Regions from separate parts of the Acetatifactor aquisgranensis genome, predicted to be linked through region 1. Evidence: predicted binding sites of a transcription regulator. Region 1 holds the regulator's gene; the other holds the start of a gene.
What was found. Region 1 encodes Rex, which represses fermentation and respiration genes when NADH is low (regulators of the CRP and FNR family bind a similar motif). Its sites were predicted from a motif close to ATTGTTAANTANTTAACAAT; they were not measured.

Region 1 (7,663 bases):
GTTCGGTCGAACAGACGGACGCCCGCAGACGACTGCCGCAGCCTCCGCAATGTCTCCCGCGGTGCAGGCATAGGGGCCAATCTTCGCCGCCACATAATCCCCTGCCCTGCCGTGGACATAGGCTCCCACGGCTGCCGCCTCAAACCCCTCCATTCCCTGCGCCAGAAGAGCCGCCACGATTCCGGTCAGCACATCGCCGCTCCCCGCCGTGGCCATGCCGTCGTTTCCGCTCAGGTTCACGCAAGTTTCCCGTTCCTGCCCGCAGATGAAAGTCCGCGCGTCCTTTGCCGCCACCACGGCGCCCAGGCCTGCCGCCAACGCGCCGCCTGCGGCAGGCAGGTCTGCCTTGCAGTCGGCGACAGAACATCCCAGGAGCCTTGCCATCTCCCCCACATGGGGCGTCAGCAGAATGGTGCGGCCCGCTTTGCCCTGGCTTGCCAGTCGTTCAAATAATTCCGGCTGTTCCGAGAGCAGGTTCAGGCCGTCCGCGTCCACCAGCAGAGGTTTCCCGCCCTCCCGGATAACCTGTTCCAGACAGGCAAGCGCCTCCCTGTTCTTACCAAGCCCCGGGCCGATGGCTATCACATCCGCCCACGCCATACCCGCCTCCAGATCCCCACAGGTTCCCAGAAGCGCCTCGGGCACAGCCTGCTGCAAGATAATCCTGTTCTCCGGCGGCGTGATGACCTTTACCATCCCCGCTCCTGTCCGGTAGGCAGCCTTTGCCGCCAGCACTGCGGCGCCTGCCATGTTCACGCTTCCCGCAACCAGCAGAACCTTTCCGAAAGTGCCCTTATTCCCGCCGCCGTCCCGCTCTGGCAAAAGTGCGGAAATGTCCTCGTCATAGGCGAACATCCCGGGCTTCCCGCCATAAAAGCTCCTGGACGAAATACCGATGTCGGCAATCCTCACTTCCCCGGCATATCCGCACCCCGGATACAGCACCAGTCCCCGCTTGCAGAAGCCAAACGTCACCGTGGCGTCCGCCTCCACGGCACGGCCCAGAATCCTGCCCGTGTCCGTATCTATGCCGCTGGGCATGTCGAGCGCGAGCCTCCAGCCCTCAAGATTCCGGAAGACATCCACAGCCTCCCCATATATGCCCTCCACCGCTCTGGACAGCCCTACGCCGAACAGGGCGTCCACCAGCACCGCGTATTCCTGCCGCTTCGGCCTGTCTGTACATTCCACAGGATAATTCCTCAGAATCTCTCTCTGCTGTATCCACCGGGCGGAAGCTTTTGCCTCATCTCCCACCAGCCAGACCTCCACCTGATAGTCCTTTTCGCTCAAAAGCCTCGCCACGGCCAGTCCGTCGCCGCCGTTATTGCCCATTCCGGCCATGACCAGCACATGCCGCCTGCCGCTCCGCCCCGCGCAGCGCTCCTCTATCATCTCCGCTGCCGCCAGGGCCGCCCGCTCCATCAGGACGCATGCAGGTATCCCTGTCTTCTCTATCGTATTACTGTCGTATTCTCTCATCTCAGACGCCGACACCAGATATTTCATACAGCACCTCCTGTTCCGCCTCAAAATCCCGTTTGTACAACAAAACAGACTGTTGCCGCCACAGTCCCGCAATCAGTCCGTTTCAATCCCAAAATCCCTTTTCTCTTCTGTGCTCACATATCCTGTCCGTCCAAATCATGGTGCATGTCAAAGATATCCACTACCTCAGCCCCGAACACATCATGCATATAACTGTAGATAGCATGATTATGCCGCTCCATCTCCTGTTTCCTGACCAGTCTCTTCTTCAGTTCTACGCGGATTTCCGATATCCATTCTTCGGTCTGTTGGATACTTTCGGTATTCACCGCCATGATATCATAGCACCAATCCATGGTAGCAAGCATCAGCTGGAAATTCACCCTTTCGATTTCCCTGGGCAGCTCCAAAAGTTCATCCTGACAGTTCTCCAGCTTTTCATTGCATTCCTCCACAAGGCGCTTGTTCTGCTCCGTCTTCTGGGCATTCTCCGAGTCATCGCGCTGCTCATCATCCCCCATCATGGAAACGATCTCTCCCATCAGGCGTTTCTTCAGCCGTTTGATTTCCTTTACCTCGTTATTCAGCTTGCCCTGCTGCTTCAAAAGGGCATTCAGCTCTCCCTCCAGCCGGGCTACACCTTCCCTGGCCTCCCCATTCAAAAGCTGATACCACTTATTGTCCAGAGTCAGAACGGGTATATGCTTCCCTTTCAATGCCTGTTCAAAAAGCTCCCTTCTGTGCTCATCCTCCTCATGCTTCATATTCTTCCATGCACCTCCTGGGTTCTAATCCCTCTTTTGTTCTCCCAAATGCCTATCTTCCATTTGGTACCTGCTGATATTATATGACAATTTCATAAGGCTGTCGGACAGATGGACATTCTCCACCTGAATCCCCTCCGGCACATTCAGATCCACATGGGCGAAATTCCAGATAGCCCGGATTCCGGTCTTCACCAGCCTCTCCGCCACAGGCACTGCGCTGGCTTTCGGAATGGCCAGCACCGCGATATCGATGTCATTCTCCTGGATGAACCGCTCCAGCTCCTCCATAGGCATGACCCCGATGCCACGGACCTGGCTGCCCACCAGTTCAGGATTCGAATCGAACATGCCGCGGAAAATGAATCCCCGCCTCTCGAAATTGGTATAATTTCCCAACGCCCGTCCCAGATTTCCCGCACCGATTATGACGAACTTATGCCGTCTGTCCAGCCCCAGGATTTTGCCGATTTCATCGTAGAGATACTCCACATTGTAGCCATAGCCCTGCTGGCCAAACCCTCCGAAATTATTGAAATCCTGCCGGATCTGGGAAGCGGTCACCTTCATCAGCGCGCTTAAATCCTGAGATGATATCCTCTCCACGCCCTCATCCTTCAGTTCTCCCAGATAACGGAAATATCTGGGCAGACGTCCGATGACAGCCTGTGAAATTTCCTTTTCGTCCAAGTTCCTTACCTCCAGCCTTGTACAGCAAACAGCTCTCCGGTTTCGTCCTGCTCCACCATGTGCACAGGACGCACATGGCATTTATGGCCATCCGGCCGCTTCATGCCCTGAATAAGGTCATGATACCATGTGCGCAGGGCGCACATGGCATTTATGGCCATCCGGCCGCTTCATGCCCTGAATAAGGTCATGATACCATGTGCACAGGGCGCACATGGCATTTATGGCCATCCGGCCGTTTCATGCCCTGAATAAGGTCACGGTACCATATCCGCATATTTGATGCGGTAAATCCGTCTCAGGGAATCATTGATGCGTTCCTCATCGATATTCCCATTCCGAACGGCTTCCAGTACACCCTGATACGCTTTATCGTAATCCTCCGGCATCAGAAGCATGTCGCAGCCTGCCAGAACCGCCATGATAGATGCCTCGTCCGCAGCGTAATACTCTGAGATGGCAGACATGTCCAGCGCATCCGTAATGACGACTCCCTGAAAGCCCATCTGCTCCCTCAGGATATCCGTCACGAGAACCTTGGAAAAGATGCCGGGGCTGTTGTCGCCTGTCAGCGCCGGTGCCGCCATATGGCCCACCATCACCATATCCGCCCCTGCGTCAATCCCTGCCTGGAACACCGCCAGTTCTTCCGCCCAGAACTGCTCCTCTGTCCTGTCCGTAGATGCCATTCCATCGTGGGGGTCCTGGATGGCACTGCCCATTCCCGGGAAATGCTTCAGACAGGCGGACACATTCTGCTCCTGCAGCCCGCGCACCATGGATGTCACGAAACTGGACACCACGGACACATCCGAGCCATAGCAGCGCCCCTCCATGATACTGCCCTCCACATTCGCCAGATCTGCCACCGGCGCGAAATCCACATTAAAGCCCAGACCCGACAGAGAAGTCCCGATAGTCACTCCCGTCTGATAGGCATTTTCCGGATCCCCGGTAGCTCCGATATTCTCTGCGCTGTCTATTTGGGGCCCGATGGAAGAGCCTATCCGGGAAACAACTCCTCCCTCTTCATCCACGGCTATAAAAAGAGGATATCTGGCATACTGTGCCGTATTGGACAGCATCTCCCTGAGCTGTTCTTCCGATTGTATATTCTCACTGAAATAGACAAGCCCTCCTACAGCATGTTCCTCCAGCGCCTGTCTGGTGCCGTCCCCGGCCTGTATCACAGTGCCGACCCCGGTAATCGCCTCCGGCTTCACTACGAACAGACCCGCCACCTTATCTTCCAGCGTCATCTCCGAAATCCGTTCATCCACATATGTATCGAGCCTTTCTTCCCAGGTGGGCTCCACCACCTCCGGCGTCGGCTCCGGTGTGGATTCCGGAATCGGCTCTATGGCGGGGATACTATCCTCTGTGGCCAGCATCTCATCAATCAATGCCTGGTTGCTCTGTTCCTTTTCTTCAGCAGCTTTCCTGTTCTTCATCAGGGCAAAAACGCCGTACCCGATTCCTGTGCCCAGCGCCAGAATCAATATCAGGAACACGGCATATACCATAATCTGGTTCCTGAGCCTCCTTTTTCTCCTTGCTTCCCGTCTCTCCTGCTGATCTTTATTATCCATTTGTGCGTCCTCTCACGATTTGTGCGCCCTACCACGATTTGTGCGCCCTACCACAAATTTGTATCCTCATGCAAAATAACATATTTTAGCGACTGTGCGTATATATTAGGAAAGGAAATGAACTTTCGTCCATTTCCTTCGCTTTCTCCCACTTCATCCTCTGTATTTCGTTTCTTTCGCACATAAAAAGCTTTCCGCATTTTAATTCTTCTGTACATCAATGGAAGGATAACATATTCATTATATTGTTTCCGTCTCCATCTGTCAACACATTGTACGAATTTTCCAAATTTTTCTACAAAACTTATAAAACTCACAAATTGGTCAACACGAAAATATCATAAATTGCCTTGATTGCCGCCTCGAAATCATCATTGGTCACGCCGATGATGATATTCAATTCGGAAGAACCCTGGTCAATCATCTTCACATTGACATTGACATGGGAAAGCGCGGAGAAAATCCGCCCTGCGGTTCCCCTTGTGGCTTTCATGCCCCGGCCTACTACCGCAATCAGCGCCAGATCCGACTCTATCTCGATGGAATCCGGTTTCGCCAGACGGTAAAGGCTGGCCACCACTTTCTGCTCCTTGTGCATGAACTCATCCTGATGCACAAAGACCGTCATAGTATCGATGCCGGATGGCACATGCTCAAAGGAAATGTCGCTCTCCTCAAAAGCCTGCAGCACCTTTCTGCCAAAGCCCACCTCGGAATTCATCTTGTCTTTCTCAATATTGATGCAGCAGAAGCCCTTTTTCCCGGCGATGCCGGTGATGACATATTTCGACTTCTGACAGGTGCTCCCCACGATCCATGTGCCGTTGTCGTCAGGGGAATTGGTGTTGCGGATATTGATGGGGATATTCTCCTGCCGCACGGGGAAGATGGATTCCTCATGCAGGACGCCGGCTCCCATATAGGAAAGCTCCCTCAGCTCCCTGTATGTAATCACATCGATTCCCTTGGGATTTTCGATGATTCTCGGATCCGCCACAAGGAAACCCGATACGTCCGTCCAGTTCTCGTACACATCCGCCTGGACAGCCTTGGCCACGATAGAGCCGGTGATATCCGATCCCCCCCTGGAGAAAGTCTTGATCTCCCCGCTCGGCTTCGCGCCATAGAAACCGGGGATGACCGCATATTTGCTGACCGCGAGCCTCTCCGCCAGCGTGCCGTTGGTCTTCTCCGCATTGAAAACGCCGTCCTCGTCGAACCGGATGACCTCAGCCGCGTCCACGAACTCAAACTCCAGATAGGCCGCCATGATGATGCTGTTCAGATACTCGCCGCGGGATGCCGCATAATCCCGGCCCGCCTTTGCCTTGAAATTCTTCTCAATGGTCTCAAACTCTCCGTCCAGACTAAGGGAAAGCCCCAGTCCGTCGATAATCTCCTGGTACCTCGCCCTGATGGCCGACAGCTCCTCCCTGAAATCTCTGCCGGCCTCCGCCGTATCATAGCAGGCGTACAGCATATCCGTCACTTTGCTGTCCTTGTCGAAACGCTTCCCCGGCGCGGAGGGCACCACATATCTCCTGTCCCCATCGCTGCGGATAATGTCCCCCACTTTCCGAAACTGCTCGGCGCTTGCCAGAGAGCTCCCGCCAAATTTCACTACCTTAGACATTCTTCCCACTCCTCACTGCCCCTATTATTGTATGGATTCTGTCTTACGCGACACGTATCCTGTTCAGGATTGCATCTCCAAGCGCCGCGCACTTTGCGTCGAATTCTTTCTCTTTCATCGCCGGGACAAAAAGGCCTGAGTCCTCTCCGCCCCCTGCCTCCACAAGACTGCTCCCCGCAAAAGCCGCCTGCACGTCTGCCAGTGCCGAAGCCTTTATCCTCACGAAAAACCGTCTTTCTGTCTCTGTCACATCGGCAAGCTCTGCTTCCTCCTCAGACCAGCCCCGCATCACGGTCCTGCCCGGATGCATCGCACAGTCCATCACATCCGCCGCCACCGCACTGGCCGTGGGAAGCTTGCCTGCCCCCTGTCCGCCGAACATGGCATCGCCCAGCATAGTGCAGGTGACCAGTACACCGTTGAACACATCGTCCACTCTTCCCAAAGCATGGTCCGCAGGCAGCATGAAAGGAGCCACCAGCGCCTGTACGCTTCCGTCCTCAGAGACGCTGCATCTGGCCAGCAGCTTAATCGTCATGCCCGCCGATTTCGCATAGGCGAAATCGGCACTGGTGATTTTTGTGATGCCCTCTGTAGTGACTTTATCAGGATTTACATTCTTTCCGGTCAGCATATCCGCCAATATCGCAATCTTTCTGCCCGCGTCAAGCCCCTCCACGTCAGCCTCGGGATTGCGCTCCGCATAACCCAGCTCCTGGGCCTGCTTCAAGACGTCCGCGTAATCCGCTCCCTCTTTTTCCATCTTGGTCAGGATATAGTTGGTAGTGCCGTTCAGGATGCCTGTGACAGCCTCCACTCTGTCCGCGGACAGCGCGCTGCCTATGGCGCGGATGATGGGAATGCCTCCCGCCACGCTCGCCTCGAACATATAGTTGCAATGCATCCTCTCCGCAATTGCAAAAAGCTCGGCCCCATGCTTCGCAACCAGTTCCTTGTTGGAGGTGCACACGCTCTTTCCCGCCTCCAGCGCCTGCTTCGTGAACTGATAAGCGGCTCCGACGCCTCCCATGACCTCGCACAGGATGCTTATCTCCGGGTCATTCAAAATCGTGCTGTAATCATGTACTATCTTGTCCTCATAGGTATCTCCCGGGAAATCCCTGAGATCCAAAATATACTTGACGGCGATTTTCTCTCTGAGCCGCTCACTGAGCAGACTGTTGTGGCGCTCAATGACCTCCACGACGCCGCTGCCTACGGTTCCGTATCCCAGCACTGCTATTTTTATCATCGTTCTTCTCCTCTTCCAGCCCTCTCCCTCAGAAGAAAGCCTTCGCCCGAAAGCTTAATCCAAAGGATATTTATCCGTCAAAGTCTGCACGATTTCCCGTGCAGCCGGAATCTGCTCCTCGCCGCCCTTTACCACCAGTGCGATGGCCTCCGCTATCCTGTCCATGTCCGAACCGTTCATTCCTCTGGAGGTGACAGCCGGTGTGCCCAGACGCACGCCGCTGGTCACGAAAGGAGACTGGGGATCG
Region 2 (7,663 bases), on a different contig from region 1:
ATCTGTGCCTGAGAAAGCCAGGGGCGGGGTTCGGCGTCCTGGGAGCCCTTGCGTCGCCGGTGCCCTCGGCGGCGCTGCTGGCGGGGATGATGGCGGGGACGGTATTCGGCGCATACAGGGCGTTCCGGCGGTTCGCGGAAGAGCGGAGGGCGCTTTTCGAGTCCCATACGGGTGTGGAAGACCGGGTGATGTACCTGACCCAGCAAGTGCTGGGCAACTTCAAGGCGGGAAAGATGATTCGCATCTATGGCATGCAGGATATGATTCTGGAGAATCTCTCCGTCTTTCTGAAGAAATCCTGGGGACATTTTTCCGATGCCTGTGATGTGGAGAGGAAACAGGGTAATGCCAACAGGCTGGTGGACAGCGTCTTCATTGTGGGAGCCTATCTGCTGGCGGCTCTGAAGGTGGTCACAGGGGCTGTGACAGTGGGGGCTTTTACCCAGTACGTGGGGGCGCTGCACCAGTTCGGGGGAGCCTGTTTCACCTTGATCGCAGTCCACGGGGATCTGCAGAAGATATGTACTTATATGGAGGAGTTCCTGGCCTTTCTGGACACGGAGAATCTGCATGTGAAGGGCTCCATCCCGGTGGAAAAGCGCACGGATGGAGAGTATGAGATTGCCTTTGAGCATGTGAGCTTCCGGTACCCGGGCACGGAGAAGCTGGTGCTGAAGGATGTGGACTGCAGGATTCGGGTCAGGGGGAAGCTGGCGGTGGTGGGCCGGAACGGCGCCGGGAAGACCACCTTCATCAAGCTTTTATGCCGCCTGTATGAGCCTGCCAGCGGGCGCATCACCCTGAACGGCGTGGACATCCGCAAGTATGACGAAGAGGAGTACAGAAGCCTGTTCGGAGTGGTGTTCCAGGATTTCAAGCTGTTCGCCTTCCCGGTGTGGGAGAATGTCACGGCGGGGAGAGAGCGGAATGAGACGAGGATCTGGGAGGTGCTGGAGCAGGCGGAGGCGGGCTCCATGGTGCGCGGGATGCCCGGAGGGCTGGACGCCTATCTCTACAAGGACATGGGGGACGGCGTGGAAATCAGCGGCGGAGAGGCCCAGAAGCTGGCGCTGGCCCGTGCCCTCTACAGGGACGCGCCGGTGGTGATTCTGGACGAGCCCACGGCTGCACTGGATCCGAAGGCGGAGGCGGAAGTCTATGCCAGGTTCCGTGAAATGGTACAGGGCAGAACCAGCGTCTATATTTCCCACAGGATGGCAAGCTGCCGGTTCTGCGACCATATAATTGTTTTTGAAGACGGTAAAATCGCGGAGCAGGGAAGCCATGAAGCCCTTTTCGCCGCAGGCGGGAGCTACGCGAAGATGTGGAATGCGCAGGCGAAATATTATAATGTGGAGGAAAAGGACTGACCGGATTGCGAGCGTCCTGCCCCGCGGGGGAACGGGACGGACAGGGCCAAGGCGGCGGAAAACTCCCGGAGATGATACAATGTTTGTAAGTTTGCAGACCTATTGTATCCCTCCGGGATATATCCAAAGCCGTTCGGTGCTGGTAACAGCGGGCGGTTTTTCAAAATAGTGGTTGTAAAAAATTGCCGGGTTCTCCCCTCAGGACAGCCGCCGCCTGCGCATGGCTTTCCGACACCTCAGGGAGCTCCCGGAAGGCTTCCGCTTCATCGCCGATGGCTACAGCGCCTACCCCCTGGCCCGCCCGGCAGTTCTTCCATGAGTTCGGCGAAAAGTTCAGGTTCACCATCACCCGGGTCACCGGCCTCACCGATGGCGACGAGGTATCGAAGGAGCTCCGTCCCTTCAGGCAGATGACTGAAAGGCTCAACCGCACCTACAAGGCCTCCTACAGGCCTGCGAACGGCTTCGACAGCATCGATGGTGCCCCCGGCTATGACCTGGCCCTCTGGGTCGCCTGCTACAGCTTCCTGCGCCCCCGCCAGCACCACACTATTCCGAACCAAAAAACAAAGCCCAAAAGACAAGCATTGTGGGAAAATCCAAAAGTTTAGATTTTCCCACGAATGCCGACTACTACGGAATCCCTCTCATACCTCATATTTCTCTTTATAAGTTATTGACACTCATTTTCTAACGTGGTATATTTATAACATAAAGAGCGAAATATACCACAAACAAAAAAGGAGAATGAATTATGAAAAATTGGTATGGCTGTATTGGATTTGTTTCTTTGTTAGGCGTATGGGGATTGATTGGGAGCGAACCTTTGTTTCTATCGTTTTTTGCTTTTGTCCTATTTTTTGAGTATTTTTGGGTGACTCCCGATGAAATGTTTGTTGATACAATAAAAAGGTGTGCTTCATGGGCTTTCTTTGCTAATCTTTTCATTACAACTGCTGCTACATTTGCCTTGTCTTATTTTAAGATGAGCAGCAATCCTTTAGCTGCCGGAACAGCATTAGGATTTGGTATTTCAATAGCGATATTTGCTTTTTCTACCTTTGCTTTAGAAATTAAAGAGAGGGTTAATACAAAAAATGATTAAGAACAGGATAAAAGAGTTCAGAGCAAGATTTGATATGAAACAGGAAGATTTAGCAAATTTGGTTGGAGTTCGCAGAGAAACAATTGGAAATCTTGAAAAGGGTAAATATAATCCATCATTGGTTTTGGCATGGAACATTGCAAAGGTATTTCATGTTTCAATCGAGGAAATTTTTACTGTTGAAGAATAGGAAAGTTAGACAAGCCAAAATCTATTTCCATGTTTAACAATTATCGTAACTAATAGGTTAACAATGACAAAGTAGTTGAGTACACCGAGGGCAGGCAGAAGCCGGAACAGGTGAAAGAAAAGGCCGAGTAACGGCCCTTTTGTACTAAGTAGCCGCAGACGATATAAATCTCGTCCGTAGCCGAAATATCTCCTAACATGATCCGCCTCCAATCAGGCGGACGGTTTCTCTCAGCAGCGCCGGATTTGTCCCGTTGGGGATGCGCAGTACCACACCGGCTACGGATAGTTCCATGGCTGGAACCGAGAATGCCGGACACGCAGTCTCCAAAAGAGGCGGGGGAGGCATCCCGTCCCTGCCGGATGTCAGGCTCTATCCTGACAATCTCCTGTTTTGTGCTTACACGCTGGCTGTGAACCAGCTCCGGTATGCCCTGATATCCTTTCTGGCGGAGCCTGCGCATCCGGCCGTAGAATGTACCTGGGCAGATGCCTTTCTCCCTGCACCACTGGTGGTCTGTCAGGCCACTGGAGCGACATTCCATGACCAGACGGCACTGCTCTTTCGCTTTGACTGGCTTTGCTGGCATATATTGAACCTCCGGTTCTTTGGACTGTCTGAGTGGGATGTATCTGCAGATGAACATGATCAGCCAGCAGTTTTGCTGATAAAGGTATTGAATAAGTTGTAGCAGATAATGTATAATGTCCATGGGCATTGGCTCCTTTCGAGGTAATGGTCTGTGGTGAACTCATTATACATCAAAAAGGGAGGGCAATGCTCTTTTTATTGCAAACTCCCAATAAATCAATGTTTTAGCAACGAAAATAGGGTAGTAATTGACACTACCGATGGAAGTGGCGAGGTAAAAAGATATTGATCGTCTCCCATGGCACTGCTCTGAGCTTTCTGCAGGCCATGCTGATGGGCGATTCTTTCAGGGATATCGCCAGGCGGCGTTTTCACGGCACCGCTGGTTCCGTTTCGAAAATGATATTGGAGACGGATGGGAGAGCAGCAGTGCAGTATATCAACCATAAGGTGGGATGACGAGGCGTGCGGACTTTTTTTCTATGTGGTGGCAATATCTGAATATTGATATACGCAGGTTAAGGGCTTTTTGAACACATACTGCCATTACCGCAAGATTGGGAGGCAATATTATTATGTGTGTGACGAAGTGGAGAAAAGGCTCCTGGAAACAGATGGAAATATGGAATATCAGCTGGCGCAGGGCAGCCATAAGCCCCAGATATCAGGAGGAAGAAGTAATATCATTCTGTGTTGAGAAAGTAAGTCGCAAAAGCGGTGCATGCTTGAATGAAGATATGCCATAGATGCTTTTCATGGGGCTGATGAACTTGTCGAATCTAAGTAAAGCGGCGTCCAAACGCGAGCCATTTTGCCAGGAGGTAGGAGAGAAGCGATGACGCATAAGGGAACTGTATATCTGGAGACACCGCGTCTGATATTGCGGCGATTTCAAAAAGAAGACCTGGAACAGATTTATTATAATTGCTGGAATGATACAGAAGTCTGGAAATGGACAAATTATGCGCCAATGAACTGTATCGCGGATGTGATGACGAACGCAAATATGTTCACGCACAACTGGCTGGGCGCGTATGAGAAGAGTGACCGCTATAGCTGGGCCGTTCAGCTAAAGGAGACTGGAGAAGTGATCGGACGATATTTCGGAATGCATCCGGACGATGAGCTGCGCCAGGTCGAATTAGCATGTGAGATCGGGCGGAGCTGGTGGAATCAGGGCCTGATGACGGAGGCGACCAAAAGGGTCATCGAGTTTTTCTTTCGAGAAGTCGGGATGAACCGAATCTATGCCTGGCATGCAAATGAAAATCCGGCTTCCGGTAAAATGCAGGAAAAGGCCGGCATGAAGTGGGAGGGGACATTGCGGCAGGGATGTAAATGCAACAATGGAATATTTGACAAGGTAATGTATGCAATATTGGCGGAAGATTTTTTCAGGGAGGGCTAGGTCAGGGATGCATGCTCGATTTTTAGGATTTTTCAGCGGTTTTCCGACCCATCATTTTCCGGTTGGCATTGCGGAACGGCTCCGGGAAGAGCTGGCTGTCCGGGATAGCCTTGTTTTTGTAAGCGCATGGCCATCCGATTATGAGAGGAATGACAGCGACTCCGCCGGAATGCATGCCATGTTTGAGGAATGCGGCATGCCCTTTGGGCGATACAGCGTGATTGACGGCAGGACGGCTGTGGATGATGCCAGGCGGCTTATTCAGGAGGCGTCCTGCATCTTTCTGATGGGCGGCCATGGGGTCCGGCAGTTTCAGCTGATTCGCGACAAAGACATATGGGATGGAATCCGCAAAAGCGCCGTTGCTGTTTTAGGGGTGAGCGCAGGCGCGGGCAACATGGCAAAACGGGCCCTGGACATATGGGAATCCCATGTGCCTTATGAGGGGCTGGGATTGGCCGATATTACTATAAAGGCGCATGCAGCGCAGGAAAACCGGGAGCTGCTGCAGATTTTGTCGCAGATTTCCATGGAACAGAATCTGCCTATCTGCGCTATGGAAGATGAAAGCGCTATTTTTGTCAAGGAAAAGGAAGTTACCTATTTAGGGCGAATTCTTTTGATAAGCAATGGGAATGTCTGTCCGATGTCCCGGAAGGTATTGGAACAAATGTGGGTTGTCGGTGATTCAGGTGAAATGCCGGGGGCCTGGGAGCATTCCTCTGGCTGCTGAAAAAGAGTGGGGCTGCGGCAGGACAATGGCGCGGTGTTCGGGGCAGGGCCGGTGCATTTGGTCACCCTATGGGGCGTTGAGGACGGAACGGTGTTCAATTCCATGCGGGCCTTATGTTTGAGGAGGATGAGGGAATCCTATTCTTTGAGAAAACAGACCCCATACTGCCTTTCCGGCTCAGAATCCGGAAAGGCACATACCGGGACTGGAAAGGCATAAGTATCAGCAAAAAATGGGAGATTTCCTGTTGGACGTAGAAGAGGTAAGGGCCAGATTAAATGAGTTCACAGTTGCCTCCATGCGGGCATTTTGACTTTTCTGTATGAATAGCAATAAGCGTGATTCGGCATGTAGGGAGGGGATATCTTCGGGTATTCCCTCTTTGCGCTGATGACGAAAAGATTCCGGAGACCCGGTAACCTTTCCACCCGGAACGGTGCTTATTAAGGTAGAGGCGTTCCGGCAGGAAGAGAAAGGGGGCGAGAGCCTTGGAGGACAGCAAGATCATCGACCTGTACCTGGGCCGCGACGAGGCGGCCGTGCGGCATACATCTGAAAAATATGGGAACCGTCTGCGGTCCTTGGCCTATGGGATTGTCAATGACCCACAGACTGCCGAAGAATGCGAAAACGATACTTACATGGAAGCCTGGAGCGCGATTCCGCCCCACGAACCCAGAAGCTATCTCTACGCTTTTCTGGCGCGGATCACCCGCCATATCTCCCTGAACTGCTGCCGCAGCCGCAGCCGACTGAAGCGAAGCGCATTCATCTGTGAACTCAGCGCGGAGATGGAGCAATGCATCCCGGCCCCGGACGATGTGGAAAGCCGCGTGGACGACATGGCGCTCCGCGAAGCGATCAACGGGTTCCTCGGCACGCTGGGCCAGGAGAAGAGGAACATCTTCATACGCCGGTACTGGTATCTGGATTCCATTGCACACATCTCCCAACGCTTTTCACTGTCGGAGAGCAAGGTGAAGACCACGCTCTTTCGATGCCGCAATCAGCTTCGCGCGTATCTTGAAAAGGAGGGCTACTGGATATGAGGGGAAACGAGCTTTTGGACAAGATGGAGCTTATTGATTCTGCCTATGTAGAGGCGGCGGACGCTATGCCGAAAAGGAGAAGGGCGGCCTGGCTGAGATGGTGCGCCGCGGCGGCATGCCTCTCCCTTTTGGCCATTGCGGGGATAGAGCTTCCCCGGAAGGATGATTCCGTCCGGGTCTCCATAGGAGGGATTCCGCGGGAGTACAAAAATATGGATATCACGGCAGGCGAGTCTGCCATGGAATGGCCTTGGGAATATAAGACGGTTTCCGAGCAGTACACTACCCTGGCCATGGACGGAGAGGAATTCCTTTCGAGAGGGCCTGTCGCGGCCTCTCGTGTCGGCGATGCGCTGGGCAGATATGATGTGGGGGGCTATGATGCCTATACCGGCCAGGAGCATCATATGACAGTGGAGGTGCATCGGGTCATCGGGATTTCGGAAGACAAAATCGTGGCGGCAGAGCTGGACGGGGGATACTATGTATTCGGTCATGGCGGATATGCGCCTCCGGCAGACCTGGGCCAGATGCTGGACGACTATTCGCTGGAGCGTACCCTGCCCCTGGAGCATTTTACGGAATATGACGGATATGAGGAAAAGGGGCATTTCAGGCTAAAGGATGACGCATATGTCTGGGAGGTGCTGAACGCCTGCAGAAGCGCTGAATTCATCAAGGATGACGGCTGGACCGAAAACGGCAGGAGCTTGAGCTTCACCGCCACCTCTGACGCGCTGGGCGTCTACAAGAGGGTGTTCCGCGTCACGGAGGACGGCTATATCTGGACGAACGTATTCGATTATGCCTATCTCTTCCGTATCGGCAGGGAAGCCGCGGAGCGGATCTTCTCTTACGCGGCCGAAAACGGTATCGAAGCCGAGCCGGAGCCCTACACATCCTCCCTTGCCGGTACCCTTGCCGAAATCACGGATCGGTATATTTTAGTGGATGATACCATTTTGTGCTCTGACGAAAAGGAGGGCATGCGCTTCAAAATCTATCTGGATGACGTGCGGATCAGCCGCCACATAGAGTTCGAGGGCATTGCTGTCGGAGACGTGGTTGTAGTCAGCTTTACGGGCGGCATCGACGCGGAAGGGGGAAATGTGGTGGAGGGGGCTTGTTCCCTGGCCAGGGGGTACCTGTCCGAAGAGGGCGTCTCGGTTCCGGAGTGAAGGCTTATGGGGCACGGAGGGATGCGTGGCGCAGCTATG

Region 2: the regulator Rex is predicted to act here: its motif matches at 2,035-2,054, upstream of NFS35_RS19915 (DUF3796 domain-containing protein).

The regions. Positions count from the first base shown of each region.
Region 1 is NZ_CALPDH010000002.1:135,183-142,845, reverse strand. It holds gene NFS35_RS02345 (NAD(P)H-hydrate dehydratase) at 1-1,509, opposite strand, end outside; gene NFS35_RS02340 (hypothetical protein) at 1,623-2,252, opposite strand; gene NFS35_RS02335 (redox-sensing transcriptional repressor Rex) at 2,277-2,942, opposite strand; gene NFS35_RS02330 (hypothetical protein) at 2,948-3,103, opposite strand; gene NFS35_RS02325 (glycoside hydrolase family 3 protein) at 3,200-4,531, opposite strand; gene NFS35_RS02320 (aspartate kinase) at 4,845-6,164, opposite strand; gene NFS35_RS02315 (homoserine dehydrogenase) at 6,208-7,416, opposite strand; gene glyA (serine hydroxymethyltransferase) at 7,471-7,663, opposite strand, start outside.
Region 2 is NZ_CALPDH010000025.1:47,163-54,825, reverse strand. It holds gene NFS35_RS19925 (ABC transporter ATP-binding protein) at 1-1,370, shown strand, start outside; partial or broken gene NFS35_RS19920 (transposase) at 1,585-1,918, shown strand; gene NFS35_RS19915 (DUF3796 domain-containing protein) at 2,125-2,475, shown strand; gene NFS35_RS19910 (helix-turn-helix transcriptional regulator) at 2,468-2,665, shown strand; gene NFS35_RS19905 (hypothetical protein) at 2,715-3,254, opposite strand; gene NFS35_RS29095 (hypothetical protein) at 3,590-3,715, shown strand; gene NFS35_RS19900 (GNAT family N-acetyltransferase) at 4,092-4,664, shown strand; gene NFS35_RS19895 (Type 1 glutamine amidotransferase-like domain-containing protein) at 4,672-5,397, shown strand; gene NFS35_RS19890 (RNA polymerase sigma factor) at 5,886-6,446, shown strand; gene NFS35_RS19885 (hypothetical protein) at 6,443-7,624, shown strand.